DNA from 3 places in the Ruania zhangjianzhongii genome. Region 1 is predicted to be linked to each of the others. Evidence: predicted binding sites of a transcription regulator. Region 1 holds the regulator's gene; each other region holds the start of a gene.
The links. The regulator LexA, encoded in region 1, represses DNA repair genes until DNA is damaged. The targets are predictions, from matches to a motif close to TCGAACANNTGTTCGA.
Positions count from the first base shown of each region.

Region 2: FU260_RS12790 (HNH endonuclease signature motif containing protein) is a predicted target of LexA. The motif match lies at 1,023-1,038, and genes of this name have one in related genera.
Region 3: FU260_RS24350 (HNH endonuclease signature motif containing protein) is a predicted target of LexA. The motif match lies at 7,079-7,094, and genes of this name have one in related genera.

Region 1 is NZ_CP042828.1:1,697,201-1,707,456, reverse strand. It holds gene serA (phosphoglycerate dehydrogenase) at 1-453, shown strand, start outside; gene FU260_RS07930 (DUF5302 domain-containing protein) at 571-753, opposite strand; gene pip (prolyl aminopeptidase) at 883-1,878, opposite strand; gene mgrA (L-glyceraldehyde 3-phosphate reductase) at 2,048-3,097, shown strand; gene nrdR (transcriptional regulator NrdR) at 3,215-3,682, opposite strand; gene FU260_RS07910 (LysM peptidoglycan-binding domain-containing protein) at 3,845-4,270, opposite strand; gene lexA (transcriptional repressor LexA) at 4,475-5,167, shown strand; gene FU260_RS07900 (ATP-dependent DNA helicase) at 5,145-7,106, opposite strand; gene hflX (GTPase HflX) at 7,450-8,946, opposite strand; gene FU260_RS07890 (class I SAM-dependent methyltransferase) at 9,064-9,675, shown strand; gene dapF (diaminopimelate epimerase) at 9,656-10,256, opposite strand, start outside.
Region 2 is NZ_CP042828.1:2,757,789-2,768,044, forward strand. It holds gene FU260_RS12790 (HNH endonuclease signature motif containing protein) at 1-956, opposite strand, end outside; gene FU260_RS12795 (primosomal protein N') at 1,554-3,662, shown strand; gene FU260_RS12800 (HAD family hydrolase) at 3,816-4,430, shown strand; gene fmt (methionyl-tRNA formyltransferase) at 4,462-5,409, shown strand; gene FU260_RS12810 (RsmB/NOP family class I SAM-dependent RNA methyltransferase) at 5,406-7,061, shown strand; gene rpe (ribulose-phosphate 3-epimerase) at 7,071-7,736, shown strand; FMN riboswitch at 7,942-8,069, shown strand; gene FU260_RS12820 (ABC transporter permease) at 8,185-8,910, shown strand; gene FU260_RS12825 (ABC transporter substrate-binding protein) at 8,907-9,905, shown strand; gene FU260_RS12830 (phosphoribosyl-ATP diphosphatase) at 9,916-10,179, shown strand.
Region 3 is NZ_CP042828.1:1,122,784-1,133,039, reverse strand. It holds gene FU260_RS05230 (hypothetical protein) at 1-515, shown strand, start outside; gene FU260_RS05225 (exo-beta-N-acetylmuramidase NamZ family protein) at 497-1,810, opposite strand; gene FU260_RS05220 (EthD family reductase) at 2,050-2,340, opposite strand; gene FU260_RS05215 (SDR family oxidoreductase) at 2,384-3,265, opposite strand; gene FU260_RS05210 (TetR/AcrR family transcriptional regulator) at 3,362-3,964, shown strand; gene FU260_RS05205 (adenosine deaminase) at 4,014-5,003, opposite strand; gene FU260_RS24350 (HNH endonuclease signature motif containing protein) at 5,223-7,061, opposite strand; gene FU260_RS05195 (hypothetical protein) at 7,221-7,817, opposite strand; gene FU260_RS05190 (Vgb family protein) at 7,895-8,749, opposite strand; gene FU260_RS05185 (hypothetical protein) at 8,939-9,373, shown strand; gene FU260_RS05180 (MFS transporter) at 9,407-10,256, opposite strand, start outside.

The sequences.
Region 1 (10,256 bases):
TTCCCGGTCGAGCCGAAGTCGCAGGGTGACCCGTTCGACTCCGAGCTGCGCGAGCTGCCGAACGTGATCCTCACTCCGCATGTGGGCGGCTCCACTGAGGAGGCGCAGCAGGACATCGGCCGGTTCGTGGCCGCGAAGCTCCGCGACTACCTGCACGCCGGTGCTACTGCGCTGAGCGTGAACGTACCGGCGCTGATCCTGGACCGGCCCCATGCCGGCAGCCGGCGGATCGCCCACCTGCACCAGAACGTGCCCGGGGTGATGGCGGCGGCGAACCAGGAACTCTCCGCGGCCGGGGCGAACATCGAGAGCCAGGTGCTGGCGACGTCCGGAAGCCTGGGCTATGCGGTCACCGATGTCAGTGGCAGCGTATCGGCCCAGACGCTGGCCCGGATCGAGGCGATGGAGGCGACGGTGCGGCTGCGCACGTTGGATCCGGACGCCACGGACTGACCCGCGGGGCAGGACCGACGCCCCATCGCCGCTCCCCCTCCCTCGGTTTGCCGTGTTCTGTCGCTTCCCCGGCCGGGGAAGCGACAGAACACGGCAAACCGGCGGGGTGGGCCGATCTCAGCCGGACTTGCGGCGGAACTGTCGGCGCCCGCCGGGCCCGTCGATCTCGGAACCGTGGACCGGTCCGGTGTTCGGTGGGGCTTCCTCGGTGAGATGCTCACGCTCAGACTTGCGGTCGAGGGCTGCGCGCATCTTCGCCTTCGCGTCGGCCATCGGATCGTCGGACTTCTCGGATGACATCAGGGCTCCCTCTGACGGTCGTCGGCATCAGGGGGACCCGATGCCGTGTGCCCACTCTGCCCGGTTGCCGCGGGCATCGCCAACGATTACTACCGATCGACGGTGCGGCAACGGCCGTCCGTATCGGCTCTAGCCAGCGGCGAACGAGTCGGTGGCACGGATCAGCGCATCCAGAGTGGCGGGCTCGCTGAAGGCGTGGCCCGAGTCTGGGGTCATCACCAGCTCGGCGTGGGGCATGGCCTGGGCGAGCTCGTAGGCGGAGACCGCGGGAGTGCACATGTCGTAGCGGCCCTGCACGATCACGGTCGGGATGTCCGCCAGCCGGTAGGCGTCGCGGATGAGTTGACCTTCCTCGAGCCAGCCGTGGTTGACGAAGAAATGGTTCTCGATGCGTGCGAACGAGACCGCATGGGCGTCATCAGCTGCCTTGGCCAGGTTTGCCGGGTCGGGATAGAGGGAGATCACCGTGTTCTCCCAGGCTGTCCACGCCGCGCCGGCTTGCACATGGACGGCCGGGTCGGGGTCGAACAGGAGGTCGTGAAAGGCCTCCTGCAGCCGCCCGGGCATGCGGCGCTCAAGCGGCACCGGGGCGAGGTAGTCCTCCCAGGCATCGGGATAGACGTTGCGCAGCGGTCCCTCGTACATCCAGTCCAGCTCGCTGCGGCGCAGGGTGAAGATGCCTCGCAGTACCAGCTCGGTGACCCGGCTCGGATGGGTCTGGGCATACGCGAGAGCGAGGCACGAGCCCCAGGAGCCGCCGAACACCTGCCACGCCGTGACGCCGAGGTGCTCGCGCAGCGCTTCGATATCGGCCACCAGGTGCCAGGTGGTGTTCGTGCTCAGATCGGCCTCCGGCGCCGAGGCGTGTGGGCGGGATCGGCCGGCCATCCGCTGATCGAACAGGACGATCCGGTAGCGCTCCGGATCGAAGACACGCCGCTGTGCAGGGCTCACGCCCGAGCCTGGCCCGCCGTGCAGGAAGACCACCGGCTTGCCCGCGGGATTCCCACTCACCTCGTAGTAGAGCTCGTGATCATCGCTCACCCCCAGGTACCCGGTCTCGTGGGGCTCGATCTCCGGGTAGAAGGTGCGAAGGTCGGGGCTGTCGCGGCGTCGAGGGGTCATGGGTTCGAACCTATCGCGGCCGGCGCGGGCATGAGTTCGGACCCATCGCGGCCGGCGGGGGCATGAGTTCGAACCGATAGAGACCCGGGGCTCGCACAGTGCTGGGGACTCTCCGGGCGGAGCGAGACGCACTCTCATCCACCTGCAGCGACGGACTACTCTCGGGACCATGTACACACCTGCCGATAACCGGTACGACCACATGCCGATGCGCCACTGCGGGAAGAGCGGGCTGCAGCTGCCGCTAGTCTCCCTCGGGCTGTGGCAGAACTTCGGGGATACCGACCCACTGCAGACCCAGCGGGAGATCGTCTACCACGCCTTCGACCGCGGGATCACCCAGATCGACCTGGCGAACAACTACGGACCGCCGCCGGGCAGCGCGGAGGAGAACTTCGGCCGGATGCTGCGCGCCGACCTGGCCGCGCTGCGGGACGAGCTGGTGATCACCACCAAGGCCGGCTACCCGATGCACCCCGGGCCTTACGGCGACGGCAGCTCGCGCAAGTATCTGCTCTCCTCGCTGGATGCCTCCCTGCGCCGGATGGGCCTGGACTATGTGGACATCTTCTACAGCCACCGGTACAACCCGGACACCCCGCTGACCGAGACCCTCGGGGCGCTGAAGACGGCAGTGGACTCCGGCCGCGCCCTGTACGCGGGCATCTCCTCCTACAACGCCAAGCGCACCCGGGAGGCCCTGGCGGTGGCCGCGGACCTCGGGCTCGACCTGCTGGTACACCAGCCGTCCTACTCGATGCTGAACCGGTGGATCGAGGACCCCGACCAGGCCGGCACCGGCGAGTCGCTGCTGGACGTGCTCGGCGATGCCGGCATGGGTGCCGTGGTGTTCTCCCCGCTCGCGCAGGGGATGCTCACCGGCAAGTACCTGGATGGCGTTCCGGCCGACTCCCGCCGTGCGAAGGGTGGCCCGCTGCGGGAGGAGTACCTGAGCGAGGAGAACCTGGCCCGGGTACGGTCGCTGAACGAGATCGCCGCCGGTCGCGGCCAGACGCTGGCCCAGATGGCGGTGGCGTGGGTGCTGCGCGATCCCCGGGTCACCACCGCGCTGGTGGGTGCCTCGAGCGTGCGTCAGCTGGATGACACCCTCGGTGCGCTGGACAACCTGGAGTTCACCGAGGCTGAGCTGACCGAGATCGACCGCTACGCCCGGGACGGTGGAGTGAACCTCTGGGCGCCGCGCTCCAGCGACCGCTGAGCACTCTCCGACCCCGCTGAAAGTGGGCCGATCCCACTGATAGCGGGCCGATCCCACGAACAGTGGTTCGCCGCCGGTGGTCCGGGCTTCCCCTCCCGGGCCACCGGCGGCCGTCTATTACTCGAGCGGCTCGGCTGCGCTGCGCTCGTCGCGCAGAGCCGTGATCGCCGCTTCGAAATCCTCCAGGGACGAGAAGCCCTGGTACACGCTCGCGAACCGCAGATACGCGATCTCGTCCAACTCGCGCAGCGGGCCCAGGATGGTCAGCCCCACCTCGTGCGCGTCCATCTCGGCCACACCGGTGGCACGGACCACTTCTTCGACCTGCTGGGCGAGCAGCGCCAGATCGTCCTCGGAGACCGGGCGGCCCTGGCATGCCTTGCGCACGCCGGCAATCACCTTGTCCCGGCTGAACGGCTCGACGGCACCCGATCGCTTCATCACCGTCAGGCTGGTGGTCTCCACTGTGGTGAAGCGGCGGCCGCACTCCGGACACTGTCGGCGACGACGGATGGACGCGCCATCCTCAGCCGTGCGAGAATCCACGACCCGGGAGTCGCCATGCCGGCAGAACGGGCAGTGCACCTAGCGGTTCCCTTCCCTCCGGCGTCGTGCGAAAGCACCACATGTTGGTCAATCACATCCATGTAACTACTAGATGTACCCAACTTAGACATCCGAGGGCCACTCGCGCAAGTGCCATCGACCGGCCTGGACCGGCCGCGGCAGCCGGGCGGGTCGATCAGGTCACTCCCCCGAAGGAACGGTCAGCTCTGCGCCGGCGTGCACTGTCGAGGCGGACAGGTTATTCAGCGCCATGATCTGGTCGATCACCACGCGCACGTCCTGCCCATCGGCCGCGACGTCCGCAGCGATGGTCCAGAGACTCTCGCCGGGGCCGACGGTCACGCTCTGCACCTGCTCGGGCATCGGCTCCGCCTCCGGGAACGCCAGGCCGGCACCCACCCCGACAGCGGCGGCAACTGCGAACGCCAGGGCCACCAGCACGACACGGCCACGGACGGTCAGTCGCAGGGCGGCACTCGTGTCGGCCGGGCGAGACTCCGTCTCCGCCACAGGCAGAGGTGCGGCCGGCAGATCAGGGACGGCCCTCAGGTGCCGCCTGCGGGAGGGCACGGTCAGGGGCGCTGTGGGGAAGGCCAGTGCGCTCATCGTTCTCGTCTCCTCAAACTCGTCGAACACCCGTCCGTCGAACGTCTGTACTGACAGTAGCACATCTGTTCGTTCGACACGCCAGTCGAACACATGTTTGGTCTTTCGGGTGGTGGCGCCTATCGTGGAGAACGCCACAGACCGAGCAGATCATCGACCACCGACATCGGCGGATTTCCAGGCGATGCGGAACAGGAGGACACCATGGCCCGCGCACAACAGGACCCGAGCGACCGCCCGGACCCAGCCAGCCTGAGCCCCCGGCAGCGACGGATCATGGACTCGATCCGCGCCAGCCTGGAGGCCAAGGGGTACCCACCGACGATGCGGGAGATCGCCACCGCCGTCGGCCTGGCCAGCCCGTCCTCGGTGAAGTACCAGCTGGAGCTGCTGGAGCAGAAGGGATTCCTTCGCCGCGATGCACTCTCCACCCGGGCCATCGAGATCGTTTCCGACGACTCCCGCAAGGTACGCGGTGACGCCGCCACGTTCACCACCCATGACGGCGAGCAGGACACCAGCCACGCCGCCTATGTGCCGGTGGTCGGGCGAATCGCCGCCGGTGGCCCGATCCTGGCCGATCAGGCGGTCGAGGATGTCTTCCCGCTCCCCCGCCAGCTGGTGGGCGAGGGTGAGCTGTTCCTGCTCAAGGTGGTCGGTGACTCGATGATCGACGCCGCGATCTGCGACGGCGACTGGGTCGTGGTGCGCAGCCAGGCCGTCGCGGAGAACGGCGAGATCGTGGCGGCGATGATCGACGGTGAGGCCACGGTCAAGTCGCTGAAGAAGACCGACAGCGCACTGTGGCTGTTGCCGGCGAACGAGAACTACGCCCCGATCGACGGCAGCGACGCACAGATCCTCGGACGCGTGGTCAGCGTGCTCCGCTCACTCTAGGCTCGCTCTCGGCCACCGCCTCCGCGGCCAGCCGGCGCAGGGCACCACGGACTACCTCAGCATTGGTGGTCGGCCACAGCGGAGGCAAGCTGGCCGCCAGGTAGGAACCGTACCGAGCGGTGCGCAGCCGCGGGTCGAGCACTGCGACCACCCCCCGGTCGGTCACCGACCGAATCAGCCGACCGGCACCCTGGGCGAGCAGCAGGGCCGCATGAGTGGCAGAGACGGCCATGAACCCGTTGCCACCAGCCCGCCCGATCGCCTCCGTGCGGGCCGCCTTCACCGGGTCGTCCGGGCGCGGGAACGGGATCCGGTCGATGAACACCAGACGGCAGCTCAGCCCGGGCACGTCCACGCCCTGCCAGAGCGAGAGGGTGCCGAACAGGCTGGCGCGCGGGTCGGCGGCGAACTCGCGGACCAGCGTGGGCAACACGTCCTCGCCCTGCAGCAGGATCGGGGTGTCCACCTGCTCGCGAAGCGCTTCGGCGGCCGCCTCGGCACCCCGGCGAGACGAGAACAGCCCGAGCGCCCCGCCGTCGGAGGCAGTGATCAGCTCGGCGATCTCGGCGAGCATCTTCTCGTCGGTCCCGTCCCGTCCCGGCGCGGCGAGCGAGGAGGCCACGTACAGGATGCCCTGCCGGCCATAGTCGAACGGTGAGGTGACCAGTTCGCTGCGGTAGCCGCCGTCGGCCAGTCCCAAGGAGCGCGCGGTGGCCTCGAACGTGCCACCGAGGGCAAGCGTAGCCGAGGTGAGCACGGCCGAGCGTCCGCTGAGCAGCTCGCCCGCGATCGGGCCGGCCACGTTCAGCGGGGCGAGCATCAGCCGCGAGGCCTCCCCCGGCCGCCGGCCGCGTTCGCACCAGAGCACGTCCACATGGTCGGCGATCCGGTCCGAGAGCAGCCGATCGGCCACCTCGAACAGGGCGAGCAGTGCGCTGTGCGCCATCGACTTCGCCCCGGCCTCACCGGCTGCAGAGGACTGCTGGCGCATCGCGGTCATCCCTTCCCGGGTGCCTTCGGCGATGCTGCGCACGATCGGAGCAAGCTCGGCCGGTAGCCCGGACCGGAGCCTGCCCTCCGGAACCGCCATCAGCAGCGGCCGGAGCGCGTCAGCGGCCTCCTCGAGGGTGCTCAGCGGGAGTCCGGCATGCCGGCGCGCAGTGCGGGCGGTGCGTTCGACCACGGCCGCGGACAGCTCCACAGTGGCCTGCGCGGTGACCCGATCGGGTAGTTCGTGCGCCTCGTCCACCACGAGGATCTCGTGCTCGGGCAGCACTTTGGGGTTTCCGGCGGCGGCGATGCCAAGCATCGCGTGGTTGGTGACCACCACGTCGGCCTCGCGGGCGTGGGCGCGGGCGCGCTCGGGGAAGCACTCCGCCAGCAGCGGGCACTTCTGGCCGAGGCACTCCAACGAGCTGATGGACACCTGCCGCCAGGCGCGTTCACTGACCCCAGGCACCAGATCGTCCCGGTCGCCGGTGTCGGTCTCGCCGGCCCACTCCCGCAACCGCACTACCTGGCCACCCAGGCCTTCGTCGGCTTCTCTGGGGTGCTCCTCCGCCGATGACGGCGCAGCTTCCGTGGCGGCGAACAGGGCACCTTCGTCGTCGGGATAGCCGCCGGCAACCTTGTGCTTGCAGACGTAGTTGTGCCAGCCCTTGAGGAGGGCCACGTCGGGCTCCCGCTGCAGATGGCCGGTGAGGTTCTCCCGCACCACGGGCAGGTCGTGGCCGAGGATCTGCCGCTGCAGGGCGAGGGTGGCGGTGGAGACGATCGCGCGCTGACCGGACTCGACCGCCTTGATCAGCGTGGGCACCAGGTAGGCGAGCGATTTCCCGGTGCCGGTGCCGGCCTGCACGAGCAGATGCCCTCCGTCGTCCAGCGCGTCCGCCACCGCTCGGGCCATCTCGTGCTGCCCCTCTCGACGGGCGCCGCCCATCGCGCCGACCACCTGGTCCAGGGCAGCGTCGATGGTGTGCGCTTCCGCGCCCTCGGCGGCGGTAGCCGTCTGGCGGACCGGGCCGGCTTCGCCAGCCTCGCCGACCGAGCCGGCGTGCTGCGCATCCTGCTCGCTCTCACCCACCCCCCGACGGTATCGCGCCCGCGAGGCTGCGAGACCCCGCGTCCACAGCCCGCACCATCCCACTGACCTGACCCGCGCCCAGCCCCGGGCGTGAATCCATCCAGTCGCTAGTTGGCGCACTGAGTAGTGCTCCGCGGTATCGCCCAAGTGCGGCAAGTATCGAACGGGCCGTGCGGCGCCCGGGCCAGCGCCGGGCGGCTCAGCCGGCGTTGCGCAGGTCCGCAGCCAACGCGTCGTCCACCCGCGCGACCAGGCGGGTGCCGGCTTCCAGGTGCTCGGTGGAGATGACTTCACCTGTGGCGTGTGCGCGGTGCACCAGGTCGCCCCGGTCGTAGGGCACCACCACGTCCACCTCCACCGCCGGGCGCGGTAGGGCCTCGGCGATCGCCGCCTGCAGCTCCTCGATCCCGGCGCCGGTGCGGGCGGAGACCGCGATCGCGTTCGGCTCGCGGGTGCGCAGCCGGGCAATCGTCTCCGGTTCGGCCAGGTCGGCCTTGTTCAGCACCACCAGCTCGGGCAGGTCCCGGGCCCCCTCGATATCCCGCAGCACATCGCGGACCGCGGCGATCTGTCCCTCGGGGTCGGGGTGCGCGGCGTCCACCACGTGCACGATCACATCGGAAGCCCCCACCTCTTCCAGCGTGGAGCGGAACGCCTCCACCAGCTGGGTGGGCAGGTTCCGCACGAAGCCGACCGTGTCGGCGAGGGTGTAGGCGCGTCCGTCCGGAGTCTGCGCTCGGCGCACTGTCGGGTCCAGGGTGGCGAACAGCGCGTTCTGCACCAGCACGCCGGCGTCGGTGAGCCGGTTCAGCAGCGAGGACTTGCCGGCGTTGGTGTAGCCGGCGATCGCGACCGAGGGGACCTCGGCGGCACTGCGGGAGTGCCGGCGGGCGGCCCGGCCGGGGGCCATCTGCTCGATCTGCCGGCGTAGCTTGGCCATCCGGGTGCGGATCCGGCGCCGGTCCAGCTCGATCTTGGTCTCACCGGGTCCACGGGAACCGATGCCGGCACCACCGGCCACCCGGCCACCTGCCTGCCGGGACATCGACTCACCCCAACCACGCAGGCGCGGCAACAGGTACTCGAGCTGCGCCAGCTCCACCTGCGCCTTGCCCTCGCGAGACTTGGCGTGCTGGGCAAAGATGTCCAGGATCAGGGCGGTGCGGTCGATCACCTTCACCTTGATCACGTCCTCCAGCCCACGCCGCTGTGACGGGGCGAGCTCGGAGTCGACGATCACGGTATCGGCGTTGGTCGCGGCGACCACGCCGGCCAGCTCGGCGGCCTTGCCGGAGCCCAGGTAGGTGCCCGGATCGGGAGCGGAGCGCCGCTGCAGCATGCCGTCGAGCACAGTGGAACCGGCGGTCTCGGCGAGTGCGGCGAGCTCGCGGAGCGAGACTTCAGCCATCTCGGCGGTGCCGTGGGTCCACAGACCGACCAGCACCACCCGCTCGAGGCGCAGCTGCCGGTACTCGACCTCGCTGACGTCCTCCAGCTCGGTGGACAGTCCGCCCACACGCTGCAGGGCCACGCGTTCGGCCAGGTCGAGCTGGTCGCCGTCGTAGTCGGTGTGCTCGTCGGAGTCCTGCTGGATCGCTGTGCCCGCCCTCGCCAGAATCCGGTCCACGACGTCCTGAGCGCGGGCCTCGGTAGAGGTGTCCAGCTCGGCGGGAGTCGGATGGGTAGGTCGGGTCATGGTGTCCTTTGCTGCAGTGCCGGTCAGTGTGTTCTTCCACGATCCCACTCCGAACCACCGCCCGCCAACGGATTTCGCTCAGGGCGGGGGCGCCGGGCGGCACTACGCTGGGGCCCTGTGGGTCACTACTTCACCAACGAGCCGGAAGCAGCGAGCGCTCCGCGCACCCTGACCGTGAACCTGCACGGCAGGCAGGTCGATGTGACCACCGACGCCGGTGTCTTCTCGGCTACCCGCCTGGACCCCGGCACCACGGTGCTGCTGAGCCATGCCGGCGACCCACCGCCGTCGGGCACGGTGCTGGACCTGGGCTGCGGCTGGGGGCCGATCAGCCTGGCGCTAGCGATGGCCCGCCCACAGGTGCGGGTGCTCGCCGTGGATGTGAACACCCGGGCGCTGGAGCTGACTGCCGCGAACGCCGAGCGCCTCGGGCTGCGCAACGTGGAGACGTTCACCCCCGAGACGCTGCTGGCCGCCGAGCCGGACCTGGTGCTGGACGCGATCTGGTCCAACCCGCCGATCCGGGTGGGCAAGGCGGTACTGCACGAGCTGCTGCGCACTTGGTTGCCGCGGCTGGCGCCGGGGGCGAGCGCCCAGCTGGTGGTGGCGAAGAATCTCGGTGCCGACTCGCTGCAGCGCTGGATCACTGCGGAGCTGGCGCTGCCGGCCGAACGCACCACCAGCGTGAAGGGCTACCGGATCCTGGTGGTCACTGCCCCAGCGGAGTGATCACACCGACCAGCTCGGCCGGGCCGGCGAGCTCCACCCGGTCGCCGTCCACCCGGACCCGCAACGTTCCGCCGGGCACCTGGACCTGCCAGTGGTCCGGTGCGCCCTCGCCGAACCAGGCGCGCACCGCCAGGGCGGCGGCGCAGGCGCCGGTGCCGCAGGAGAGGGTCTCGCCGACGCCGCGCTCGTGCACCCGCATCCGCAGCGCACCGGTGGGGACGTCCCCTTCGGCGTCCCCGAGCGGGACCACGAACTCCACGTTCGTGCCGTGCTCGGGCTGCGGGTCCACCCGGGGCGGAGCGGACAGGTTCAGGTCGAGCAGGGTCGCCTCGTCCTGCAGGGCGACGACGGTGTGCGGGTTGGGCAGTTCCAGCCGGAGGCCAGGGCGCTGCTCGTCGAGCCCTTCGGTCACCACGGACACGTCGAAGCCGGCCGCGAGCGCGTCCGGCCCGCCGGTGGCCCGCCAGGTGCCCATGTCCGCGGCGTACTCCTCGCCTTCGCGGCGCACGCTGAGCACGCCGGCGCGGGTGCCGATCTGGGCGGTGGCGCCGTCGGCCAGGTCGAGCAGGCCGCTCTGGCGC
Region 2 (10,256 bases), 1.1 Mb from region 1:
GGGATCGCCGGCTCCGGGCCAGACCACGGTGTGGTGCGGCTCCTTCCTGCTTCCACTGCGGAGGTGGGCAAACCAAAGGCGTCCCGGACCAAGCACGCGGGATTGCTGGCGTTGATCAGGCGTTCCAGCGTGGTGTAGTCGATCGTGATGGCTAGGTGCGGCCGTATTCTCGCCCCTGGCTGCAGCGTGCCGGAGTCGAGGAACACTCGGCACAGGTGCACCAAAGCATCAGCACGCCGTTGGGCCGGGGTGCGCTCATCATCCGCCGCCGGGGTGCCGATGATCGCGTTCAGTGCCTCGGCGACTACGGCACCTTCCTCGGTTCCCAACCAACCGCGCACATCGGTGCCGTCCAGCACCGGAGCGATGAACAACTCCCTGCCGGCATACTCGTCGCGCCAGTTGCGGTCGGCGGCATCGGGGTCGCTACGGGTGGCCCACTCACGAACAGCAGCGGTGAAGTCCTCCACCCCCATCCGCGCGGCCTGGGCAACGAGGAACCCTTCACCCATCGGCTCCTCGCGGAGCTGCAGCTGCTGGGCCTCGCTCTTGGTGAAGCGCGCCAACACCCGGGCATGCTCGGCTCCCAACTGCCCCTGGGTCAGAGCTCGCGCAGTCAGAGGGAGCCTCTCCCGCAGATCCCGAGCGAGCATCCGGGCGGCGTGGGAAGTCGAGCGGCGCCGGTGAGTGTGCAGGCTCCACCACTTCGCGAAAGACTGATAGCCGGACGCAGCCCACGCCTGACCGGCATCGATGCCGCCGGCGCACTGCGTCTGCAGCGCTTCCACCCCGCGGGTGACCTGCTCTACCTCGGCGACGACCGAGCCCGCCTCAGGTTCCGTGAAGGACGCGAACGCTGTCTGAGCTAAGGTGGCCAGCTCGGTTCGCACCGCCCTCAACCGCTCGCACATCTCGCCAGCTGCCAAGGGAACTCGAGTATCCGTGATCAGTGTCATGACGCCTTCACCTCCCTCACGTTCTTCGGTGAGCTATTCGGGTCGCTAATCGTCTCATACTGCCGTTCGAGTGTACGTTCTATTCTACGCTCGCCCACTGACAATCTGCAGAGGTGCGACACGCCCGGATCGACCGCGCTGGTCGGCAGCACACACTGAACGCGACTCGCGCCGAGGCATGGGCTCGCCGACTCCTCGGCCTCGCATTTTCTGGACGATTTCCCACATTGCAGCAACCCTGCCACTAGGCGAGACCTTCGCGTCGCCGCGGCCTCACGGGTTGTGGATATCGCGGCATGAAACGGACATCACGCGGAGATGTGGCGGATAAGTGGGCAAAACATTAGCCAGCACACGAATCGTTCGGAGCGCATAGCGCAACGGCGGGACTTCATCAATGAGTGGCGATATTGTCAGTCCCAGCATGATCCCGAGCCGCTGACCTGCTTCGCCGGTCGCCGCTGACTCGCTCTGCCGGTCGCCGCTGACTCGCTCTGCCGGTAGCGCTCCCGTTCGCGGGGCGACCCGAGCATCGGGACCACCGGCTTCCACAGCCCTACGTGCACGCCGTCGGTGTCTCGTGGTGAGATCTGCACTGTGACCGAGACCCATCAGCCCAGTCTGCTCGACGTGCGCAGCGCGCCACGTCCGCAGTCGGACGTGGCCGGTGTGGCACAGGTTCTGGTGGACGTGGCGCTGCCGCATCTCGATCACACCTTCGACTACGCGATCCCCACGAAGTTCGCCCACCAAGTCAAACCGGGTGTCCGGGTCAAGGTCCGCTTCGCGGGCGTGGAGCGCGACGGCTTCGTCCTCGGCCGCAGCACCAGCTCCACGCACGAAGGCTCGCTCGCCCCGCTCCGGCGGGTGGTCTCCGACGTCCCGGTGCTTACCGCAGCGGTGTTCGACCTCGCCCGACAGGTGGCGGCCCACTATGCCGGCACCACGATGGACGTCCTCCGGATGGCAGTGCCGCCTCGGCACGCCCAGACGGAGAAGTCAGTCTTCGAGAAGCCGGCCGTCGCTGCCCCACAGTGGCGTGCGGAGCCGGACTCGCTGCCCGATCCTGCCGCAGTGGAGAACTCCACGGTGCGCGAACCGGTCGCACCCGCTACCGAAGCATGGGCCCGGTATCCCGGGGGCGCTGCCTTTCTTCGCCGGATCCAAGCAGGAGAGTCACCCCGGGCGGTGTGGGCAGCGCTGCCTGGCGGGCCAGTCGTGCCCAGCGCCGACTCCGCCGCCACCGCCGCCGCCCCGCACTGGGCCGAGGCGATCACCGCGGCCGCCACCGCCAGCCGCCTCGGCGGCCGATCCACCGTCGTCTGCCTACCGGACCAGCAGGACGTGGACATTCTCAGCGCGGCGATGAAGGCCACCGGCCTCGACCATGTGGTGCTCACCGCCGAACAGGGCCGCGCGGCCCGCTACCGACGGTTCCTCCTTGCCCTGACCGGCCAGGCGCACGTAGTGATCGGCACCCGGTCGGCAGCTTTCGCCCCGGTCACCCAGCTCGGTCTGGTGGTCTGCTGGGACGACGGCGACGACCTGCACATCGAGCCGCGCGCCCCGTACCCACACATTCGCCAGATCCTCACTCTCCGGGCCCGCTCTGCCGATGCCGCCGCCCTGTTCGGCGGCTTCATCCGCACCCCCGAGGCGCAGCTGCTCGTCCGAGACGGCTGGGCCCGTTCCCTGCAGGCACCGCGCGCGGTGGTCCGGGAGCACACGCCACAGGTGCAAGCCCCCTCGGACGTCGATCTGGACCGCGAGGGTGCAGCAGGACGAGCACGGGTTCCCGGATCCGCGATCCGGCTCCTGCGCTCAGGCCTGGAGAATGGCCCGGTCCTGGTCCAGGTTCCCCGTAGTGGCTACTTGCCTGTGGTGGCATGCGCCGACTGCAGAACCCCGGCCCGATGCACGCACTGCCACGGCCCGCTGGCACTGGACGGTCACCACACCAAGGCGCGCTGCACCTGGTGCGCGCGGTCACAGCTGGACTGGCGCTGCGCGGAGTGCGAGCACACCGGTCTGCGTGCGATGCGCGTGGGCTCCCAGCGCACCGCGGAAGAACTGGGCCGGGCATTCCCCGGCGTCGTCGTGCGCACGTCCGGGGCCGACGGCGGAGTGTTGCCCCGGGTGGAGGACGCACCAGAGCTCGTGGTCGCCACTCCCGGTGCCGAGCCGCGGACCGAGAACGGCTATGCCGCCGGGTTGCTTCTGGACGCCGCGGTGTTCACCTCACGCCCTGAGCTCGGCGCCGGGATCGAGGCGCTGCGCCGGTGGATGCGCGCGGCGGCTTTGGTGCGTTCGAACGCGCGAGTGATGCTCCTTGGTCACGGGGCCCCCGTTCCGGTGCAGGCACTCGTCCGGTGGGACCCGGTCGGCTATGCCGAGCGGGAGCTGGACGAGCGCACCGAGCTCGAGTTCCCGCCCATAGTGCGGATGGCCTCGGTCATTGGTGACGCGTCCGCCGTGCGTGGACTGATTCGGCGCCTGGAACTGCCGGCCGAGTCGATGCTCCTCGGCCCGGTGCAGACGGCCGATGCACAACCCGGCGGCGAGCCGCAACTGCAAGTGTTGGCACGCGTGCAACGCGAAAGCGGGGCGGAACTAGCCCGGACGCTCACCCACGCACAAGCCATCCGCTCCGCGCGGAAAGAGGGCGGCTCGCTCCGGGTCCGGCTGGATCCGGACCGACTCGCCTGAGCGCCGTGCCGTTCCAGTCCGCCTGGATCCGGACCGACTCGCCTGCGTCCAGGCCATCTCGCCTGAACTCCCGGCCGAGCAGGTACCCGACTCCAGCCGGACACGCATTCCCGGCTGCGCCACGCCGTCGCCGGCATGTGGTGGGCTGGAGCCATGACGATCGAAACGGTGGTGTTCGACTTCGGCCAGGTGCTCGTGGGGTGGGACCCTCGCCGGGTCTGGGCCGATTCCCTGACCCCAGAGCAAGCCGAGGCACTCCTCGAGGAGGTGGACTTCGCCGTCGTGAACCGCCAGCTCGATGCCGGTGCCCGCTGGGCGGACCTGCGCCCCGAGGTAGAGCGGAAGCTGGGGGAGCGGGTGGCGCACCTGGATACCTACCTGCGCGACTACCACCGGTCCCTGACCGGTCCGATCCCCGGAATGAGCGAGCTGGTCGAGGACGTGCGCCGCGCCGGTCTACGCACGGTGGGACTGACCAACTGGTCCGCGGAGACCTTTCACCACGCTCCGGCGGCCGCGCCGGTGATCGGCACGATCACCGAAGTCCTGGTCTCCGGGCGTGAGGGAGTGGCCAAACCCGACCCGGCGATCTTCGCCCTCACCGAGACCCGCTTCGAACTCGATCCCGCGCGCACCGCCTTCCTGGACGACTCCGCAGCGAATGTGCGCGCAGCGCAGGAAGCCGGCTGGCAGGCGCATCTGTTCACCGACTCCGCCGGCGCCCGCTCCTGGCTCACTGCACTCGGGATACCGCTTCCGCCCGTCTGATCGGCGCCCGGCGCCTTCTAGACTGACCCGTATGCGAGTTCTGTTCGCGGGGACGCCCGCGGTGGCCGTGCCGTCCCTTGAGGTCCTGACCGGCAGTGATCACGAGGTGGTCGGTGTGCTCACCCGGCCACCTGCACCCGTGGGAAGGCGGCGGGTACTCACCCCGAGCCCGGTACACGCTGCCGCGGAAGCCGCGGGACTACCCGTCCTGACCTCGAACCGGCCGCATGACGAGGACACGCTCGCGGCCCTGCGCGAGCTCGCCCCTGAGGCCGTGGCCGTGGTCGCCTACGGGGCCCTCATCCGGTCCCCGGCGTTGGAGCTGCCCCGGCACGGCTGGATCAACCTGCACTTCTCCCTGCTGCCGGCCTGGCGCGGCGCCGCCCCGGTGCAGCACGCGATCATGGCCGGCGACGAGATCACCGGGGCGAGCACGTTCCAGATCGAGGCCGGCCTGGACACCGGGCCCGTCCTTGGCACGATGACCGAGACGGTGCGTCCCCGCGACACCAGCGGGGAACTGCTCGATCGCCTCGCCCACGCCGGCGCACCGTTGCTGGTTGCCACTCTCGACGGCCTCGCCGCCGGTACCGCGCGTGCCCTCCCGCAGCCAGCCGAAGGAGTCAGCCTGGCGCCGCGCCTGATCAGCTCCGATGCCCGGGTGGACTGGAGCCTTCCGGCACATGTGGTGGACCGCCGGATCCGTGGCTGCACGCCGGCTCCGGGTGCCTGGACCAGCCGCGACGACGCTCGGTTCAAGCTCGGCCCGGTGCGCCCGCAGCCGGACGCGTCACCGCTGCGACCCGGGGAGCTTCACGCCGTGGGGGAGTCGGTGCTGGTGGGCACCGGCACGCACCCGGTGCAGCTGGACCAGGTGGCACCACCGGGGAAGAGCTGGATGTCCGCTGCCGACTGGGCACGCGGTGCGCGTCTGGAGTCCGGCGCAGCTTTCGACGGCGGAGCTGGGGTGGCCCGGTGAACGCGCCTGGCCAGGGAGGTCGCACAGGTGGCGGCTCGGGTCACGGTGGCGGCTCAGCCGGCCGCGGAGGCCGGCCAGGTGGCGGCTCTGGTCGCAGCGGCGGCGGGCCGGGGCGTGACCGGCGCCCGAGCCACGGCCAGCGGCCGGACCACGGCCAGCGGCCCGAGCGCGGCAAGCGGCCGGACCGGGGCGAACGTCCGAACCGGGGCGAACGTCCGAACCGGGGCCAGCACTCCGACCGCAGCCGGCAGGCACCGCGGGAGCGCGCTCGCTCGACCGACCCCGCCCGCCGTGCCGCCTGGGACGCGCTGCGCGCCGTGGCCGAAAGCGATGCCTATGCCAATCTCGTTCTCCCACCGCTGCTGCGGGAACGCCGAATCACCGGGCGGGACGCCGCGTTCGCCACTGAGCTGGCTTACGGCACGCTGCGGCTGCGCGGCCGGTACGACGCCGTGCTTGCGACCGTCGCCGACCGCCCCCTGACCACGCTCGACCCACCGGTGCTGGACGCGCTGCGCCTGGGCGTGCACCAGCTCCTCGGGATGCGGGTGCCCGACCACGCCGCGGTGTCCGCCACTGTGGGCCTGGCCCGAGACGCGATCGGCGCCGGACCCGCCCAGTTCGTGAACGCGATCCTGCGCAAGGTCGCGGGCCAGGACCTGGACCAGTGGCTCGAGCAGATCAGCGCCGATGCGAAGGATGAGACCGAACGACTCGCCATCGGTGGCTCGCACCCGGCCTGGATGGTGCGGGCCTTCCGGCAAGCGCTGGCCGAGACCCCGACCGGCTCCGGCGACCTGCCTGAGCTCCTCGCGGCGAACAACGAGCCGCCAGCGGTGCACGTGGCGCTGCGGCCCGGCCTGGTCGACGCCGAGGAGATCCACGGAACCCGCCCGGGCCGCTGGACCGACACCGCCCGTGTCCTCACCGCCGGTGATCCGCATGCCATCCCGGCAGTGCGGGAGGCCCGCGCCGGGATCCAGGACGAGGGCAGTCAGCTGGTCACCCTGGTGGCTGCGGCGGCACCGGTGGCCGGCAGCGATCGGGCTTGGCTGGACCTGTGTGCCGGTCCCGGCGGCAAGGCTGCGCTGTTCGGCGGGCTGCTCGCCGAACGGGACGCCGGTGGTGAGCTGCTCGCCAACGAGGTGGCTGAGCATCGCGCCCGGCTGGTCCGCTCCTCCACCGCCGCCGTGCGGCAGCGACTGCCCGGGCTCGAGGTCCGCACCGGCGATGGCCGAGAGCTGGGCGCCGACCTGCCCGATCACTTTGACCGGGCCCTGGTGGACGTCCCGTGCACCGGCCTGGGCGCGCTGCGCCGCCGGCCCGAGGCCCGATGGCGCCGCAGTGCCAGCGATCTGGCTGAGCTCGGCATGCTGCAGCGCGAGCTACTCGCCTCCGCCCTCGCCGCTGTGCGACCCGGGGGAGTGGTCACCTACGTGACCTGCTCCCCGCACGTGGCCGAGACCCGACTGGTGGTCGAGGACGTGCTCGGACGCACCCGGAACGGCGAAGTGCTGGACGCCGTCGAGATCGCCGCCGGAGTCACCACAACCCCGCTGACCGACCAGAGCGGCCCGTATCTGCAGCTGTGGCCACACCGGCACGGTACGGATGCGATGTTCTGCGCCGTGATTCGCCGCACCGGCCAGTAGTCTCAGGCCATGGCGATCCTCATCTCCCCGAGCGTGCTGAACTCGGACCTGGCGCACCTGGCCGACGAGGTCGGCCGGATAGGTGCCGCGGACTATGTCCACCTGGACGTGATGGACAACCACTTCGTTCCCAATCTCACCTTCGGTCTGCCGGTGGTGGAGAAGGTGATCGCGAGCACCGGGCTCCCCGCCGATGTGCACCTGATGATCGAGAAGCCGGACGTCTGGGCACCGGCCTACGCCGAAGCCGGCGCCGCCTCGGTCACCTTCCACGCCGAAGCCTCAGCGGCACCCGTGCGGTTGGCCCGGGAGCTGCGCCAGCTCGGCGCACGCGCGGCGATCGCGCTGCGGCCGGGCACCGGGGTGGAGCCCTACCTGGACCTGCTCACCGAGTTCGACATGGTGCTGGTGATGACCGTGGAACCAGGGTTCGGCGGCCAGTCCTTCATCACCGGAACCCTGCCGAAGATCAGGCGCACCCGAGAGGCGATCACCGCGCTCGGACGGGACATCTGGATCCAGGTGGACGGCGGCGTCTCCACCGGCACCATCGCCCAGGCCGCCGGCGCCGGAGCCAACATGTTCGTCGCCGGGTCGGCCGTCTACCGGGCCGAGGACCCGAACGCCGAGATCGAGGCATTGCGTGCCCTGGCCACCGACGCCTACCGGGGCTGAGCCGACCCTCCGACCGCAGGTCCCGTCGATCTGCCCCCGATCGCGATTCACTGCGCATCCCGGGCACGTCGAGTGGGCGGGGCTCGAGCGCGCAGGGAGATCTCAGGGGTGGGGAGCACGGTGGGGCCTCATCTCGGGTGTGGCTCAGCACACCCGGCCGCCCTGTCGACGTCTTAGCCGGTATGCGATACTAGAGAACGAGTTCAACGTGCTCCGGGGTCGGTGAAAGTCCGAACCGGCGGTGATAGTCCGCGACCCGGCCATTTCGGTGGCCGGTTGACCTGGTGAAATTCCGGGACCGACGGTTAAAGTCCGGATGGGAGGTAGCACGCGGCGTCGGCACGCCCGACGTCGAGGGATGGGTGGCGCCGCGCACCATCCCGGCCCCGGGTATGCACTTGGGGAAGGGAAACACAGACCGGTGCAGCGAGCAGCCACATCGCGGCAGATGATTGCCGCCCCGGTGATCTTCGCCGTCGCCGTACTGGCGCTGTGGCAGGCGAGCAGCCTGCTCGTCCCCTCCCGGGTGCTACCCGCGCCGAGCGATCTCGCCGGTCGGCTGCTGCTCGAGCTGACCGACGGCGGAATCCTCGGCTATGCCTCTGTCACCCTCTCGGAGAGCTTCTTGGGATGCCTCCTCGGCCTCCTGGTCGCCCTCCCGTTGGGCTATCTGGTGGCACATTCCGCGTGGGCGAACCGTGCGATCGGTCCGTATCTGGCCGCATCGCAGGCGATCCCCGCCGTCGCACTGGCACCGCTGATCGTGATCTGGTTCGGATACGGCCAGTTCCCGATCTCGCTGCTGTGCGCGCTCCTGGTCTTCTTCCCGATCTTCGTCAACACCCAGCTCGGGCTGACCACACTGGACGAGGACATCGTCGGTGCCGCGCAGCTCGACGGCGCGGGCCGGTGGCGGCGACTGATCTGGATCGAGGCGCCGATGGCGCTGCCGGCGCTGCTCGCCGGGATCCGGAACGGGTTCGTGCTCTCGGTCACCGGCGCGGTGGTCGGGGAGTTCGTGATGGGTGGCGAGGGCCTCGGCCTGTTGCTCTCCGTCTATCGGGACCGCTCGGACACCGAGGGAATGTTCGCCACGCTCATCGTCCTGGCCGCCTGTGCGGTCGGGATCTATCTACTGATGCGAGCTCTGGAGAGGCGAGTGCGATGGTGGTGACCCGACGACAGCTGATCGCGGGAGCGGTGGCGGCCACGGGCCTGGTGGCCCTGGCCGGCTGCTCCGGCGAGACCGAGAACGGCGATGGCGAACTGCCACACCTCACCCTCGGTCTGACCTATGTTCCGAACGTGCAGTTCGCACCGTTCTACCTGGCCGCGCAGAACGGCTACTTCACCGATGCCGGAGTGGACGTCACGCTGCGCCACCACGGCGAGTCCGAGGACCTGTTCGGTGCCCTCAGCGGGGGCAGCGAGGACCTGGTGGTCGCTGGCGGGGACGAGATGATGCAGGCCCGCGATCAGGGCGTGCCGGTGGTGGACATCGCAACGATCTACACCAGCTACCCGGTCGCCCTGATCGTGCCCACCGACTCCGAGATCACGGAACCGGAGGACCTGGCCGGCCGGTCCGTGGGTATCCCGGGGCCGTTCGGCGAGACCTACTTCGGGCTGCTGGCGATGCTGCGCGCCGCCGAGCTCACCGAGGACGATGTGGACATCCAGCATATCGGCTTCACCCAGCAGGATGCGCTCAGCGAGGGCCATGTGGACGCGGTGATGGGCTACAGCAACAACGACATCCCGCAGTTCGCGGCTACCGGTCTGGACGTGCGAGCCGTACCGCTCGGGAACGTGCCCCTGGTCGGCATCGGCCTGGGCACCACCGACGAGTTGCTCGCCTCGAACACCGATGCGCTGCGCGGTGTGGTGCAGGCTGTCGGCCGGGCGGTGGCGGACATCGTCGCGGACCCGGCGGTGGGCGTGCAGGCTGCCGCCGAGGAGATCCCCGGCACGCTGGACGAGCAGCAGGAGGCGATCATGACCGCCACGATGGCCGCCACTGTGCCGCTGTACGGCGATCTCAGCACGCCGTTCGGGCTGCACACCGGGCCGTGGGAGGAGATGTCGGCGTTTCTGGCCGACGCCGGCCTGACCAGTGAGCAGGTGCCCGCGCAGGAGGCGTACACCGATGTACTGATCGAGGCCGAGTAGGCTCTTGCGGGTGAAGACGTTCGAGGACCTGTTCGCCGAGCTCCAGCACAAGGCCCAGACCCGACCCGAGGGTTCGGGCACAGTTGCCGAGCTGGACGCCGGCATCCATACCGTCGGCAAGAAGATCGTCGAGGAGGCCGCCGAGGTGTGGATGGCCGCCGAGTACCAGAGCGACGCCGAGACCGCCGAGGAGATCTCTCAGCTGCTCTACCACCTGCAGGTGATGATGATCGCCCGTGGCCTCACCCTCGAGGACGTCTACACCCATCTCTGACCGGCCGGATCCACCGACCGGACCCCCGACCCACCCGCCACCACCCTGACCACTGTGGCCACTGCGCCGGCCACGAG
Region 3 (10,256 bases), 570 kb from region 1:
ACGGATACACGCCATCGGTCGTCCAGGTGGTCACCGTCCTCGCCGTCGTGACAGTCATCGCGGCACTCACGTTCACCCGACTCGGCGGCCCGGTGACGAGCGCGTCGACTGGCCGCCGCGTCCCAGCGGCTGCGGTGGTCCTGGGGGCGATGGTGCTCAAGGGAACCACGGACCTGTTGCCGCCAACCTGGGCCGGAACGGTGAGCCTGGCCGCCATCGTCGCGATCAGCGGGGCTACCCTCGGCTGGTGCGTCCGCCAAGGCCGATGGGGCGCGCGAGAGATCGGCCTGCTCGGCGCGGGGGTCGTCCTGGCAGGGACGCTCACCGGCTTCGCCACCCCTGTACCCGACGGCGTCACGCACGCAGCAAAGTTCACCCACAGCGGCGTACTTCTCACCCTTGCTGTGGTCCTACTGGTCGTGGTCCACCGGCGGGCTGAGCCCGGTGACGGTCACGGGGCCCCAGCGCCCAGAGCGCCCGGACCCGGTGAGCAGGGTCAGCGCGCGCGCCGGTAGATCAGGTACGGGCGACGCTGCCGCTCGAAGGTACGCTCGTCAGCCATCCAGGACCGGATCATCGACTCAGCCGATGCGCCGCCCTCGAGCAGGCTCTGGAAGCGGCTGGACCCGGTGAGAAGACCGATCCAGCGCCCCGGGTTGTCTCCATCGAGTGCACGCCATCCGAAGTCGTCGTACAGGTCCCGGGCCGCGGTCATCATGTGCGTCGCGACATTGATCGATGAGACCTCGCGGGGGTCGGTGATGTGCACCTGGACGCCAGCGCAGATCTCCCCCTGGTGCTTGGAGAACGTCGGGTTGAAATATGCCTCGCGGAACTCCACCCCAGGGATCTCCCGCTCGTTCAGCGTGGCAGCCCAGCGGTGGTCCGCATACGGCGCACCGATCAGCTCGAACGGACGGGTGGTGCCGCGGCCCTCCGACATGTTGGTGGCCTCGAACATCCCGGTGCCGTAGTAGAGCAACGCCGTGTCCGCCGTCGGCATGTTCGGGCTGGGCATCACAAACGGCAGCTCGGTCTCGGCGAACAACTGCTCGGGTTTCCAGCGCTCGATCTGGACCACCTGCACCTCGTCGAGCGTCGCTCCCCCGGCTTCCTCCAGCAGTTCGCCGTTGAAGAAGCGGGCGACCTCGCCGACCGTCATCCCGTGTGCCTGCAGGATCTTGTCCTTGCCGACACCGGAGGTGTAGCCGTCGGTCATCATCGTGCCGTGGGGCGTGCCACCGACGGGGTTGGGCCGGTCGAGCACGATGAAATCCTTGCCGGTCCTGGCCGCGGCGATCATCGCCTCGTACATCGTCCAGATGTAGGTGTAGAAGCGCACCCCGACGTCCTGGATGTCGAAGACGATCGTGTCGACCCCGGAGTCGTTGAAGAACTGCTCGAACTTGGCGGAGTCCGCACCGTAGGCGTCGTAGACCGTGACGCCGGTGCGCTCATCGACGTAGGTACCTTCCGATTCGCCGGCCTGGGCAGTGCCACGGAAGCCGTGCTCCGGACCGAACACCGCGCCGATGTCCACCCTGCCGGATTCGTGCATGGCGTCCACGATGCTTCTCAGTCCGTCTCGGACGACGCCGGTGGGGTTGGTGATGATGCCGATCCGGCGACCGTTGAAGACCTGCCAGTCATCGGCATGAGCGACATCGGCGCCGGGCAGCACCGTCGGGCCCCGGCCGATGGGCGGAGCGGCGTGGGCGCTGCTAGTGCCTGGCAGCACGGTGGCGGCTGTCGCGACCGCGCCGATGCCGGCGGCGGCCAGCATGCCGCGGCGGGAAACTGAAGGATTCATGATCAACTGCTCCTCGTCCGGCGGGACCCGGTCGGCTGCGACCGGCTCCATCGCCCCTCTGCGATGTAAACTACCTACCTGCTGACCGACAGTGCCGCAAGTCGTTTACGGTGTCAAGATTCAACGTCGACGGTACCTAGCAGACTTCGAGGCGGACCTGCTCAGGATCCGGTCATGAGGGCGCTGTCCGCGTGGCGATCGTCGAGATGTCAGATCAGCTGCGCCAGCAGCCGTCACCCCTATCTGACAACGTCTCCCATGACGACGTCGGGGCGCATGTTGGTGTAGTTGGCGACATCAGCCCTGATCTCGGCACCCTTCTCGGTCATCGCTGCGCCGAACGCCTCGGCGCTCGAGACGAGCGCCCAACCGATCGCCTCGTATGGGCCGCTGGTGATCCTGTCGGCGCCCCAGCTCTGACAGTCGTCGCCGAGGGCGGCGGCGAGCATCGGCATGTGCGTCGACGTGTAGTAGTTCATGTCGAATGTCGACACGTCGGTCTTGGGATAGAGAAAAGTCACCCGGATCATTCGCCGAGTGTCGCATGCTGATCGGGCCGGCCGTCACCCCACGCTACTGACGAACCTTCTGGATCATCTCGACCATCTGTCGATCCCGCTCGGTCTCCGGGGGCATGGCCTCGAGCAGGGCGCTGCAGCGCGCCCGGACCGGTTCTGCCATCAGTCGATCCGGCTGGCAGTAGAGCCGGTCATGGTGGATGGCGTCCAGCACCATGGCACCGACGTCGTCGGGGTCCTGCCCCAACGGTTCGAAGAGGGCCTCGAATCGCTCCAGCTTCTCTCGATAGTCCGAATCCATGGCGTCGGCCTCGGCTGCAGCTGGGTCGAGCCGACGGGTCGTCTCCGCGATCCGGGTGTCGACGAACCCCGGGCTCACCAAAGTCAGACCGATGCCGTACCGCTTCAGCAGGTTGACGATCGCCTCGGAAAGGCCGGTCACCGCGTACTTCGACGCGCAGTACATGAATTGCGCCCCGCCGGTCACGGCGAGCCCGGAGCCCGACGAGGTGTTGACGACATGCGCCGGCCCACCCCGCTCGACCATTCGCGGCACGAACGTCTGCACGCCGTTCACCACACCGCCGAGGTTCACCCCCAGGGTATGGTCCCAGTGCTCGTACTTCATCGTCTCGAGATTCATACCACCCATCCCGCTACCGACACCGGCGTTGTTGCAGAGGACCCGGACGGAACCGAGCTCGCTCTCGGTGCGATCGGCAGCTGCCGCCATCGCCTCGCGGTCACGGACATCGAGGGTGATCGTGATGACCTCGGTCACGTCAGCAAGCTCGCGTTGGGCCTCACGGAGGGCAGCGGCATCGAGGTCGACCAAGGCGAGCCTCGCTCCCTCGGCCGCGAAGGCGCGTGCCATGCCGAGCCCGATACCACTGGCTCCGCCTGTGATGAACGCCGTGCTGTCAGAAACTGTCCGCATCGGACTTCTCCTCGCGTCGAGGTCGCGGGTGGGTGCCCCGCGATTACGGTACAGAGGTGTAGCGAAACCGTAAAGGGGTGTGAGACGGTAGGCGTCATGGCTGGCCGACCGCGTAGTGCAGACGTCGATCGCCGACTTCAGCGCGCAGCCCTGTCGCTCTTCGCGGAGGGCGGGCGAGCGGCGGTGAGCTTCGACCAGGTGGCCCGACGGGCGGGGGCCAGCCGTACCGCGATCTACCGGCGATGGGACACCCGCGAGGAACTGGTCGCCTCCGCCCTGCTGGCCTTTCGCGCCGAGTCCGAAGCAGGCCTGGAAGACTGGGCTGACGGGACGCTCGAGGAGATCCTCGATCTGTTCGTCGCCCGTGCCGCCACAGCTCTCGAGGATGAGTTCGCTCGAAACCTTCTACGTCAGCTGGTGGCGCTCGGCCCCGACGGCAGCGCGATCACCCAGACCTACCTCGTGGAGATGTTCGCTCCCAGGCGCGGGGCCTTCGCCGCCAGGATCAGAGAGGCACAAGACGACGGCCAGATCGATCCCGCCCTCGATCCCGAGCTCATGCAGGACCTGCTCGCCGGTGCCCTGATCCAACGACTGCTACTCTGGGGCGACCTTGCTCCGGATACCGACCCGAAGTCCTACATCGAAGCGGTACTCGAGACCGTGGGGTTCCGCTGCCGAGCCGGTCACTATGGCTAACGACCAGCCGCGATCTCTTCGAGCTCTATGCAATGGCTGACCGGCGAACCTAGCCGACCCGCCAGGTCTCCACCTCACCCAGCAGCTCCGTCTTGCGCGCCTCGCTCGCGAACGACGCACGCACCGAGTTCTCTGCGAGCGCGGCGAGCTGGTCGCGGCCGAGGCCGAACTGCTCGGCGATAGCGGCGTAGTTGTCGTCCACGTAGCCGCCGAAGTACGCCGGGTCGTCGGAGTTGATCGTGACCAGCAGCCCGGCCGCCAGCATCGCGGGGAGCGGGTGCTCGGCCAGGCTGGGCACAGCGCGCAGGCGCACGTTCGAGAGCGGGCACCCGGTCAGCGGGACCTGCTCGCGGACCAGCCGCTGCACCAGGTCCGGATCGTCCATCGACCGGATGCCGTGGTCGATCCGCTCGACACCGAGCAGGTCCAGCGCCTCCCGGACGTACTCCGCTGGCCCCTCCTCCCCCGCATGCGCGATCAGGTGCAGTCCGGCGCTGCGGGCGCGGTCATAGACGTGCGTGAACAGCGAGGGTGGGTAGCCCACCTCGGCCGAGTCGAGGCCGATGCCCAGCAGTGGTGCGTCCATCACGAGCAGATCGTCGAGCACCTCGAGCGCTTCGGCTGCGGGCCGGTCCCGCAGGAACGCGGCGATCAGGCCGGTGCTGATCCCGAACTCGCGCTCGCTCTCGGCGAGCGCGCCGCCTACCCCTTCGATCACCGTCGGCAGCGGCACACCGCGGACCATGTGCGCCTGCGGGTCCACCATGATCTCCGCATGCCACACCCCCGCTTCACGGGCCCGGCGCAGATACGCGCGGGTCAGGTCGGCGAAGTCCTCCTCGGTACGCAACACCTGCATGCAGGAGTAGTAGAGGTCGAGGAATGACTGCAGATCGGTGAACTCCTTCGCCGCACGCAGTTCATCAGGGTCGCGGTAGTCCAGCTCGATCTTGTTCCGCTCAGCGAGCGCAAACACCAGATCGGGTTCGAGGGTTCCTTCCAGGTGCAGATGCAGCTCGGCGCACGGCGGGGTGGTCATCGACCTACCCTAACCACGGCCACCAGGGCGTCACCCAGCCTCAGCCTCACCCCACCTCGGCCGCTTGCAGCAGTGCTCCATGCGCCCCGGCCCACACGCCCAGCTCGGCCAGGCGCACCTGCGTGCAGCCGATGGAAGGTCGCTGTGCTCTGAGCGATCCGCACCGCGGGGTGCACCGTCCACCCGGGAGAACGTGACACGCCGCCGAACACCTCGGCCCTAGAACGGGGGTGGGGTGTCGGGGTGGTGGCTCAGTGGGGTGGTGCTGCCGTCGGGGTTGCGGCGGTAGCGGTGCCCGGTGGGGGTGGTCCATTCGAAGACCCCGGGAGCGGTCTGCTCGAGCTCGAAATCGCCGTGGGTCTTGGCCTGGTGGTCCCGCTGGCACAACGGCCCCAGATTCGCCGGAGCCGTCGCCCCACCCTCGCCCGGGTCGGTGTGGTCCCACGCCTGGGTGTGATCGAGCTGGCACTCGGTCGCCGGGGTGGAGCACCCGGGCCGCACACAAGAGACATCTCGGGCCCGGACATGGTCGGCCAACGCACTCGAGGGCCGATACCGGGTATGACCCAGGTCCAGCAACTGATCGGTGACCGGGTCGGTCACCAACCGGCGCCAAATCCCACCCGCAGCCAACGCACGAGCAGTAGCAGGAGTGATCGGCCCATACCCACTCAGGAACGGCACCGCCTCGCCGCTGATGCTGGGACCCACGTCGATCACAGTCTCACTCGGCATATACCACGGCGCCTCCAGACCAGCCGACACACCCGACCCGGTCTGGTCTGCCGGTCCTGCCGATCCTGCCGATCCTGCCAGTTCTGCCGGTCCGATCCGGCGGCCACCACACGTACACGTCGACCCGGCGCCAGGCACGGGCGCGGGTGCGGGTGCGGGTGCGGGTGCGGGTGGTGCGGTCAGCATCCGGCGCAGCACACCCGCCTCATCACCACAATCAACCCCCGCACCTGGATCGAGATCGGGATCGGGGTTGGCGCGGGCTCCGGTACCGGTGCTGGCCCCGGTACTGGTGCTGGTTCCGGCGTTGGCCTGTGCCGGGGTGTCCGGGATCAGGTGGCTGATCGGGACCGTGACATGAACCTCCGGCTTGCGCCCCTCGCTCTGAGCCAGTGACAGGCCCAAGTGCTTCGGACCCAGATGCCCACTCACCAAAGCCTGAGAACCCACCCCCGCGAGAGCATCGAAGCGCAGCTGGCCCATGGTGCGCGAGTCCCCTTCACGCTTGGCCGCTTTCGCGTGAGCATGCAACGCCTGATCCAACGCAAGCACATCAGCAGCCGGACCCTCGATCGTCATCGCCGCCACCTCATCAGCCAACACCCGCGGCCGACTCACCCGCCGCCGCGCCCGACGCCGCTGCGCACGAGCCTCAGCCTCAGCCGGATCCACAGCGATCAACGCCCGAGCAATATCACGGCGCAACTGCCCCGCAGTCTGCCCCGAAGCCCCCGGCAACACCTCATCCTCCACCGCCATCGCCACCTGCCAAGACGAATCCGCCAACCCATCAGCGATCACCCGCCCACGCCCAGCATCGATCCACCCCCATCGCAGCGCCTCACCCGTATTCACCAGATGAGTACCCCACGCCCGGCCCCGCCGCACCAGATCCCGACACTGCCCCCGCGTCCACCCCAACCGCACCGCCAACTCCTCCGGCGCAGTACACCCCTTCTCCGCATCCATCGCAGTAACCCGACCGGTGTCGGCATCAACACTCTCGACCGCCAACGCCGGCGGATTCATCGACGCCCGCTCCGCAAGCACCCCCGCCGCCTGCGCCCTCACCGCCTCCGCACACGCCGAGATCCGGTTCGCCGCAGCAACCGCCTCCACCAGCGCCCCATCCCCGACCGCGTCCAGATCCAACGCCAGCAACCGCTCCAACAACGCACCACCAGTACCCATCCGCACCAGCTGCTCATCCACGCCCAAACCCTCGAACTCAGTCAACAACCGAGCCATCACCCCCACAGCACCACCCCGCCCGGAGCCCCCATCACCGGAGCCCTCCGAGAAGATATCGATGTCGCCGCCCATAGAACTAGTGTACTATTTCGAACACCCGTACGCTAGAGGGTCGAGCAGAAATGTGGACGAATGCTGCTCGGCGGCGCTGCCACACTGCGGACCGCAGTGCCCTCCACGAAGGCAGACCGCCACCGTGCCGAGCTGCGACCACTCGGCGCGCACCCGCCCTCAGCGATTCATCCGCTCCCGCAACTCGTCAAGCGCCCCCTCCAAAGCGCCAAGCTCCGGATCCACGGCACCCGGGGTGAGGATCGCCGTACGCCGTAGTAACCGCACACCAGCGTGACTGGACCGTTCCTGACGCCACTGCTCGGTGTCGTTGATCGAGGCCGCGACCCCCTCGGTCAACGGTGCCGACTGCGCTGACGTAGCGCCGTCGGCCTCGGTATGCAGCACCGCCTCCTGCAGCCCACCGCTGCGCAACAGCCAGATCTCCCGCACCGTGCGGGCAGTGGCCGGACCTACCTGGCTGCCCACCTCGTCCAGCCGGATGGTCTCGTCCAGCAGTCGGTGGTGCACTCGCCAGCCGCCGAGGCTCAACCGGCGCTCCCGGATGGGCACCCGGATGTCGTCGCCGAAGCCGTAGAAGCCGAACTCCTCCTTGCGCGGAGGCTGTCGCTCCTCCTGCACGGCATAGGAGTCCTCAGGGACTCCGGTGAGCGCGAGGTCGCGGGCGACTTTGCGCCCGTAGGCGAGCACTCGCGTGAACGCCGGCGAGCCGTTGGGGCGGCCGTCGGGCGCCACTGCGTCACTGGTTGCAATCATCTCTGCCTCCACTGATGGCCTCAGCGGAAGTGTCCCACGTCACACACAGCTGTGCAGGTGGGCGCGCGGTGGCCTGGTCAGCCAGCAGCGATGTGCGCGAGAGACCCGGCTTGGAGCGCGACCCAGGCGGACCCATCGGCCGCGATCGCCACGCCGTGTGGTTCGCCACCGGTAGTGAAGTGCACCTCGTCGACGATGCGGCCCTGCCGGTCGAGCCTGACCGCGGAACTGCTCGCCCACAGCGTGGCCCAGCAGCCGCCGTCGCTGGTGGTGGCGACGGCGTGCGGCTTGCTGGACCGGTCGGGCAACGGGAACTCCTCGATGGCTCCGTCGATGCCGATGTGCCCGATCTGGCCGGCTCCGATCTCAGCGAACCAGGCGCCGTCCGGGCTGGCGCAGATACCGACGGGTGCGCCGTCGGCGGTGGGCAGCTCGTAGGTCGTCAGCGCGCCGGTCAGGGAGAGGGTGCCCACGGCGTTGGCCTGGTTCAGCGTGAGCCAGAGCGTGCCGTCGGCACCTGCGGAGAGGAGCGAAGGCATGCTGCCGGCGGGCACCGGGAACTCCTCCGCGTGCCCATCGGCGGTCATCCGTCCGACGCGGTCCCCGTCGACAAGGGTGTACCAGAGCGTCTGCTCGGGTCCGGCGCAGATGCCATAGGGCGTCGCGCTGGTGGTGAGCGGATGCGAGGAAATCGTGCCGGCGTGATCGATGTGGCCGAGGAACCCGTCTCCGCGGCTGAACCACAGGTCGCCGTCGGTCCCGCTGGTCAGCACCATGGGCCGGCTCTGCGGCGAGTCCAGCTCTATCCGGGCAGAGCGGCCGTCCGGGTCCAGGCGCACCAGCTCACCGCCGGGAACGAGACTGGTCCACACGGCGCCGTCGGCTGCGATACCGACCCCGTACGCACCCGGTCCGACCTCATGTTCAGTCACTCGCACGGCTACTTCCTCTCCGGCCCGATCGCGCCTTCTACCCCAGACAAGATCGGGGTCCGCGCGCCCCAGGTCAACGGGATTTCAGCCGAGCACCCTCGGACCCACGATCTGACCTCACACCACGGGGCCGTCCGCCGTCTGCCATAGGAGCGGACAGAAGACCAGATCCGTACCCAGGAGGAGCCCATGACTCGCAACCCGTTCGGCGTGCAAGACGTCCCTGACCCGGATGGTGCCGACGTGAAGGAGTTCGCCCGAAACGTCCGGCTGACCGGGCCGGCCACCGACGACAATGCACCCACCTGGGCCGATCCGATCACCTATGCTCCCGGGAGCATCGCGGGTAGGTGGTCCAGCCGGTGGTACAGCGATCGTCTGGCTTGGCGGCGGGGTCACGCCCGACTCAGCGTGGCCTCGCGCACGATCTACCTCTGGTTCGACTGGGACGACGGGGCGTGCCAGGGGCTGATCGAGGCGCGAGACAACGGTGATCGGTGGCTGGTCGGTCGCTACCTCAACCTCAGCGCACCGGAGATCACCCGGCCGTGGGTCGGCCTCATCGTGAACCACACGCGCATCGACGGCGCACACACCGGTGGCCGCATCGACTTTCGGCGGTGAGGGTGCTCGCCGCGCGTCCCGGCCAGTATCCAGTCAGTGTCCGGTCAGTCCAGCCCGACGGCGGGTGGTGGCGTTGGCATGGTCGGTCCAGCGGGGCACCCATCGCCACAGCGCCGCAGCAGCGAGCACGCCGATGCCGCCCATCGCCATGATCCCGGCCCCGAGCGAGCCGAGAGCGGCACCGAGGGAGACTCCCAGCGGGCCGCCGGCGTTGCCGGTATCGCCGAACAGTCGCCAGATGCCCAGGTACTGGGCGCGGGCGTGCTCCGGTGCGGTATCAGCCCCGAGAGTCATCAGGATCCCGGACCCGATGCCGTTGCCGATCCCCAGCACGAGGGCCACGGTGATCACAGCGGGCAGCGACTGGGTGAACGGCAGCAGCACCATCGCCACGGTCATCACCAGCATCGACGGCACGGCCACCCACAGCCGGCCCAGCCGGTCCATCACCTTGCCGGCCGGGTAGAACAGCAGCATGTCCACCGCGCCGGCGAGGCCGAACACCAGGCTGGTGGTGGCCGGGGCGTAGTTGAGGTGCTCGGTCCACAGCGGCAGCACGGTCTGCCGGGCGCCGCGTACCGCCCCCACCAGCAGCACGGCGATGCCCAGGGTGGTGAAGATGCCGCGAAAGTCACGCAGCACCTGCAGCGTGGAGATCCGCGGGCGCGGGGTGGCGCCCGATCCGTCGTGGTCCTTGCCCTCGGCCGGCACCACGAACCAGACCACCAGCGCGGAGATCAGCGAGGTGGCCACGCCGAGCCAGTAGGACGGGGCCGGCCCACCGGCCCCGTGCACCAGGGCGGCACCGGCGAACGGGCCGATGAACAGGCCGATCCGGGCGACCCCGCCGAGCGCGGACATCGCCCGGGCCCGCCGCATCGGC